Acaryochloris sp. CCMEE 5410: one gene and its partner. The protein of the gene in region 2 interacts with the protein of the main gene of each other region in a pairwise test. Links are inferred from orthologs where the notes say so. Each region holds a gene or a part of one and is shown on either strand. Other genes may lie near its edges.

The links. The genes of interacting proteins can lie anywhere in the genome.
Region 1: the proteins of gyrA (region 2) and gyrB interact in binary tests that used the Escherichia coli proteins (3 or more experiments, as listed by UniProt). The link is inferred for Acaryochloris sp. CCMEE 5410 from one-to-one orthologs.

What each region holds. Positions count from the first base shown.
Region 1 is NZ_AFEJ02000001.1:1,965,428-1,968,661, forward strand. What follows is about bases 1-2,882. They hold gyrB (DNA topoisomerase (ATP-hydrolyzing) subunit B), read left to right. Parts: upstream 1-412; coding sequence 413-2,353; downstream 2,354-2,882. Other genes in these bases: miaA (tRNA (adenosine(37)-N6)-dimethylallyltransferase MiaA), read right to left, coding at 1-251. Outside these bases: ON05_RS08765 (hypothetical protein), read right to left, coding at 3,009-3,191; ON05_RS08770 (diacylglycerol/polyprenol kinase family protein), read right to left, coding at 3,214-3,234. UniProt on the Escherichia coli protein: DNA gyrase negatively supercoils closed circular double-stranded DNA in an ATP-dependent manner to maintain chromosomes in an underwound state.
Region 2 is NZ_AFEJ02000001.1:3,743,897-3,747,765, reverse strand. Bases 276-3,438 are described here. They hold gyrA (DNA gyrase subunit A), read left to right. Parts: upstream 276-622; coding sequence 623-3,238; downstream 3,239-3,438. Other genes in these bases: ON05_RS17275 (hypothetical protein), read left to right, coding at 3,297-3,438. Outside these bases: ON05_RS17285 (hypothetical protein), read right to left, coding at 1-21; more of ON05_RS17275, read left to right, coding at 3,439-3,869. UniProt on the Escherichia coli protein: A type II topoisomerase that negatively supercoils closed circular double-stranded (ds) DNA in an ATP-dependent manner to maintain chromosomes in an underwound state.

The DNA of each region.
Region 1 (3,234 bases), 1.8 Mb from region 2 along the record:
AGCGCCTGAGCCTGTTCTTGGTAGTCGGCAACCGTCAAAGTCTCAGTAGGGTCACAGATATCAATGAGATAGTGAGGAACATCTTCTTGATCCGTTACAGAAGGTTTCGCAGTACCAATATCAAACCCCCGATAGATCTGCCGGGAGTCAGCACTGAGAATAGGCCCTCCCAAACGTTGGGCTAAAGCTAGTGCCAGAGAGGATTTCCCTGTCGCCGTTGGCCCACAAATTACGATCAACCCTGGCGTCATTCCTACTGAATCCTAAAGAATTAATAATGCAACCCCACGGTAAACAGCCCTTAAGACAGGTCTAAAATCGCTTAAAAGGCATTTGTGATAGAATTTGGGGGGTTTTTTGTATTTGCCCAAATCAACACTGCTTTAAGTCGCTTATAGGAGCGCTTCACTACATGGCCACAAACTACAGTGCAGATCAGATTCAAGTCCTGGAAGGATTGGAACCGGTTCGGAAACGTCCTGGGATGTATATCGGCAGCACTGGCCCCAGAGGTTTGCACCACTTAGTGTACGAGGTGGTCGATAACTCTGTCGATGAAGCCCTTGCGGGTCACTGTAAGCATATTCACATTTATTTAAATGAGGACGGTTCTGTCCGAGTCACCGATGATGGCCGCGGCATCCCCACCGACAAGCATCCCACTACAGGCAAATCGGCCCTAGAAACCGTGATGACCGTCCTCCATGCGGGCGGAAAGTTTGATGGGGATAGCTATAAAGTGTCAGGCGGACTCCACGGGGTAGGTATTTCCGTAGTTAACGCCCTCTCCGAATGGGTGGAAGCGAAAGTCTGGCGCAATGGCAAGGTTCATACCCAGCGATTTGAGCGAGGCATTCCAAAATCTGAATTAATCGCCGAACCCACCGATCGCAAAGAATCGGGAACCGCCATTACGTTTTTACCCGACAACACGATTTTTACCGTCACCACAGAATTCGACTATAAAACCCTTGCTAGCCGTTTGCGGGAACTCGCCTACCTGAATGCCGGGGTAGAAATTTCTTTCCACGATAACCGTCTGGAACTCCTAGAAGCCGACGAGCCCAAGGTTGAGACCTACCGCTACGATGGCGGAATTAAGGAATACGTTGATTACATGAACCGGGACAAAGAACCCATTCATGAAGAATGCATCTATGTAGAAGGAGAACGCAATAATGTTCAGGTCGAGGTAGCCCTGCAATGGTGCCGGGATGCCTATTCTGACAACCTGCTGGGATTTGCCAACAATATCCGCACCATTGATGGAGGTACCCACTTAGAAGGTCTGAAGACGGTGCTCACCCGGACCATGAACTCCCTGGCTCGGAAGCGCAGCAAGCTTAAAGATGGCGATTCTAACCTTGGGGGTGAACATATTCGGGAAGGCTTAACTGCCGTTATCTCCGTCAAAGTGCCGGAACCCGAATTTGAAGGCCAGACTAAAACCAAGTTGGGTAATACAGAAGTGCGGGGGATTGTTGATTCCCTCGTGGGTGAAGTACTCACGGAGTATTTAGACTTTCACCCCAATGTGGCGGATTCTGTGATTGAAAAAGCCCTGCAAGCCTTTAACGCCGCTGAAGCCGCTCGTCGGGCCAGGGAACTCGTTCGTCGCAAGTCGGTACTGGAATCCTCGACCCTACCTGGGAAGCTCGCAGACTGTAGTTCCCGTGACCCTAGTACATCAGAAATTTACATTGTGGAGGGAGATTCTGCGGGAGGGAGTGCGAAGCAAGGACGCGATCGCGGCTTCCAAGCCATTCTGCCCTTGCGAGGTAAAATCCTCAACATCGAGAAAACCGATGATGCCAAGATCTACAAAAACAATGAGATTCAGTCTCTGATTACTGCCTTGGGTCTCGGCATTAAAGGCGAAGAATTTGACGTCTCCCAGCTTCGCTATCATCGGATCATTCTGATGACGGACGCTGATGTAGATGGCGCTCATATTCGGACGCTCCTACTCACCTTCTTCTATCGCTATCAGCGAGAACTGATTGACCAGGGCTATATCTATATTGCCTGTCCCCCCCTCTACAAAATTGAGCGAGGTCGATCTCACTACTATTGCTATAGCGATCGCGAACTTCAGAACCTGGTTCAACATGAGTTCCCTGCGAATGCTAACTACACGATTCAGCGGTTTAAGGGCTTAGGAGAAATGATGCCAACCCAGCTTTGGGATACCACCATGAATCCCGAAACCCGGACCCTCAAACAAATCGATATTGAGGATGCGGCGGAGGCGGATCGGATTTTCACGATCCTGATGGGCGATCGCGTCGCTCCTCGCCGAGAATTTATCGAGACCCACGGTCCTCGACTTAACCTCGCTGAACTCGATATCTAGGAGCTGCCATGACTCAAACCATCAAAGATCCACTCCGTTGGACGACAGCAGATATTGAGTCCTTAGCAGCGGATGAATGGAAACGTTATGAAATTATTGATGGAGAGTTGTTTGTGACTCGGGCACCGCATATTTGCTGCGGGACGCATTTATGCCAGATTATTGTTGTGGTCTGAAGAAACAAACCAGGGCCAACCCATCCTGACTCCGGGCTTGATTTTCTCTGATGCCGATAATGTGAGTCCCGATGTGGTTTGGGTGAGCAATCAGCGTCTGGCAGCGATTGTTGATGAAGAAGGCCATTTAACGGGCGCACCGGAGTTGATTGTGGAGGTGCTGTCAGCAGGGGGGAGCAATGAACGTCGAGATAAAGAAGCGAAGTTGAAATTGTATTCCTTAAAAGGAGTGCAAGAATACTGGATTGTTGATTGGCGATTACAACAGTTAGAAGTCTACCGACGAGACGATGCTAGACTGCGGCTTTATCAGACGCTTCTAGCAGATGATGAAATCTCATCCCCTCTATTACCAGGCTTTTCCTGTGGCGTAGACCGTTTCTTTTAGAGACGTTTTAATTGCCCTATAGGATGTCTGCTCAATCAACCTCTCCAGAGTTGAATGGTATCGGATTGATATTTGCAATACCCGGCATTAATCAGCGGAGATTCTCTAAAGCCGCGAGTAATCCGGCAAGGATGGCTAGCAGGACCAAACCCCAAATTACAAAGCCAGGAAAAAAAGTAATTACCTCTAAACCGCGAAGGACATAGACAGCGATCGCACCGGACAGAAAGAAGAAAAACCACTTCGCGGCCCATGATCGTGCAAACTGTCCCATGTTCTATCCTTTGTTGCTAGGTCTATGTTAGCCAAAACTCATT
Region 2 (3,869 bases):
ATTCATCAGTGTATCGGTCATTCTCTGGATGTGATCAAAGTTAGAGCATAGCTAATCCAAGAACTAACTCCAAACCCAATCTCTATCATCCACCTCTTTTCAGCTTGAAGTGCCTTACTCCTTGCCCTAAACTCTTCGCGGATGCGCTGCTTCAAAGCCCATTTTGTAATCAGCCCAACATTCACTAATGAACATAGAAGCAACACTGAAAATCACTGATCAATAACGAGAGTAGAGCCCATCACGCAATACGGGTCATAATCCGCCGCAAATTCTGAAAAAAGATTATTTTTCTGCAAAGATGTCCTTACTCTACGTCACTTTAAAAAACCGTTGTAGTTAGCAAAATCTACAGGCAAGGCCATTTAATATTTACAGATTTCTAGTGAATTACTTTACGGGTCAGAATTGATTATGGTGGCAATCTTTGAAAGCAAGACTAGGAGCAAGCTTTGTGAGCTATTAGCAACGCTGCAAATGCAGCCGTCAAGCATCAAAACATGATAGAATAACTGCTGTAATTGGGGGTAAATAGCTTAATTTTTTAATGATATTAATGGTAAGTCGTTATTGATCAAGCTATTTCTCAACTAAGCATCTTTTTAGGAGTTTTTCAAACCATATGACCTTCTCCTCTGATCCAGCGCAGGACCGCATTATTCTCACAGATCTACGGGATGAAATGTCGCGCTCCTACCTGGAATACGCCATGAGCGTCATTGTTGGTCGGGCCTTGCCAGATGCTAGAGATGGCCTCAAACCCGTGCATCGACGTATCTTATACGCCATGTATGAGTTGGGTTTAACCCCTGATCGCCCCTTCCGGAAATGCGCTCGTGTGGTTGGGGAAGTATTGGGTAAATATCATCCCCATGGTGATACGGCAGTATATGACGCCTTAGTGCGCATGGCGCAGGACTTCTCCATGCGTATGCCTCTGATTAATGGCCATGGAAACTTTGGATCGATTGATAACGATCCACCTGCGGCCATGCGATATACAGAATGTCGCTTACAAGCCCTCAGTACGGACTCGCTTCTACCCGATATTGAGCAAGAAACCGTTGACTTTGGCGATAACTTTGATGGGTCACAGCAAGAACCCCTTGTCCTGCCTGCTCGCATCCCCCAGCTATTGATCAACGGATCTTCAGGAATTGCGGTGGGGATGGCAACCAATATTCCTCCCCATAACCTGGGAGAAGTCATTGATGGTCTAGTGGCCCTCATTCATAATCCTGAGATTACCGATCTGGAGTTGATGAAACTCATTCCAGGCCCTGATTTCCCTACAGGGGGCCGGATTTTAGGAACAGCTGGCATTCGTGAAGCCTATACCACCGGTCGTGGCTCCATCACCATGCGTGGAGTGGCTGAGATTGAAACCCTAGAACAATCCGGGCGTCCTGATCGGGAAGCCATTATCATCACAGAATTGCCGTTCCAGACCAATAAAGCAGCTCTGATTGAACGAATTGCTGAAAACGTTAACGACAAGCGCCTAGAAGGCATTTCGGATATTCGCGATGAGAGCGATCGCGACGGGATGCGAATTGTGATCGAACTGAAGCGGGATGCTTATCCCCAAGTGGTTCTTAACAATCTCTACAAACAAACCCCCATCCAAACGAATTTTGGGGCCAACATGTTGGCCTTGGTGGGCGGTGACCCCCAACTTCTCAGTTTAAAGCAGTTCCTCAGTGTCTTTTTGGAATTCCGGGAAGATGCGGTTCTGCGGCGAACTCGTTATCAGTTGCGTAAAGCCCAAGAGCGCGATCATCTCTTGCAGGGATTGCTGATTGCTCTGGGTAACTTAGACGCTGTCATTCAGCTGATCCGACAAGCGGCTGATTCTGCCGTTGCTCGTCAGGAACTGATGGACAGATTTGGACTGTCGGAAACCCAAGCTGATGCCATTCTGCAGATGCAGCTCCGCCGACTAACGGCCTTAGAAGCTGAAAAAATCGAGCGAGAACACCAAGATCTACAAGAGCGCATTGCTGATCTTGAAGATATTCTGGCCCGTCGCGAACGGGTGCTAGAGATTATCGAAACAGAAGTCACTGAACTTAAAGCCAAATTTGCCAGTCCCCGCCGCACTTTAATTGAGGCCAATCTGGCCGATCTAGACGATATTGACCTGATTGCCAACGATCAGGCCGTGATTTTGGTAACAGAGCAGGGTTACGTCAAGCGGATGCCTGTCGATACTTTTAATGCTCAAAGCCGAGCTACACGAGGCCGAGCCGGGGCAAAAATTAAAGAAGATGATGCAGTAGAGCATTTCTTTGGCTGTTGTGACCATGACAGCGTGTTATTTTTTAGCGATCGCGGCGTCGTATACTGCCTGCGTGCCTACCAAATTCCCGTTAGTTCCCGTACGGCTAGGGGTGTGCCTTTAGTGCAGCTCTTACCCATTCCACGAGAGGAAAAAATCACCTCCGTTATCCCCGTCAGCGAATTTAGCGAAGACGAATATTTGGTGATGATGACCGCTGGCGGCTTTATCAAGAAAACTGCCCTAGCGGCTTTCAGCAATATTCGAGCCAATGGCTTAATCGCGATTTCCCTAGAAGAAGGAGATTTGCTGCGCTGGGTGCGGTTAACCCGAGCAGAAGACAGTATCGTCATTGGCTCTCGCCGAGGCATGTCCATCCATTTCCGAGCGGATCATCAACAGCTACGGCCTTTGGGACGAGCTACCCGGGGAGTACGGGCCATGCGTCTGCGAGAAGGCGATGAATTTATCGGTATGGACATTTTACCCAGCAGCGTTGTGGCAACCTTAGGAAACGCGACGGATGCAGAAGAGGAGGAGGCGGATGATCCAGATATTGTTGTTGAAGATGATGCCAACGAAGAAGAATCCGAAACCATTGAACAGCCAGGGCCTTGGGTATTAGTGATCACCACTAATGGCTTTGGTAAGCGGGTGCCCGTGGCCCAATTTAGACTGCAAAATCGGGCCGGCAAAGGGGTCACTGCGACTAAATTCAAAAAGCTAAAGACCCCTGATCAAATGGCTGCCCTGCGCATCGTCAATGCTGAAGACGAGCTGATGTTGGTCACGAGCCGAGGCATTGTGATTCGACAAGCGGTAACAGATATTTCGTCCCAGTCTCGCGCAGCCACTGGCGTCCGAGTCCAACGATTGGATGAAGATGACTATATTGCGGCAGTTGCTCTAGTGCCCCCCGAAGATCTCTCTGATGAGGAAGGTGAAACTGAATTAGAGTAATTCAGTGGAAACAATGACATCTAGGAACCTTTTCCTTAGTGCAGCTCCTAATCCATAGATGCTAAAGCCCGTAACGAAACAACACGGTTACGAATACCGTTTCGTGTGGATATTCCTGGGCACGGCACTACTTTCCATCGCCTGTGAACAGGTTCCTAGCCAAAATGCGGTTCCTGTCTCTGATGATGAGCAAGCAGAGCAGCGTCAATTCCCTCGATCCATCGCTGAGGAGACTGACTTACTGCAATGTTCATGGGATAGCAGTCAATTGCCAATCTCTAATAGAGAAAGCTTCAATCGGAAACCTGCCCAGCCCAATTGGGGGATCGGTTTTTTAGTTGAACGTCGCTCACAATCAGATCCTTCTGCAAGAAATATAGCTGTTCTTAATCTTGGAGATGAGTGGCTAAATCGTCTTTGCTTACCGTTATATGATTCTGCGCAGGGTAAACCGTGGGGAGTTCTAACAGGGAAATGGGTCGTCGATTTATCAGACTCGAAAGCTCAATTTTCAGAGTTTGAGCCCAATCTCGTGCAAATATCAAACGACACTTACGCTTTTATCGTTCTGCAAGCAGCTTCCAAGGGGTGGTTTCAAATTCAATACGGCCACCCTGAAGGCGATCTCGAT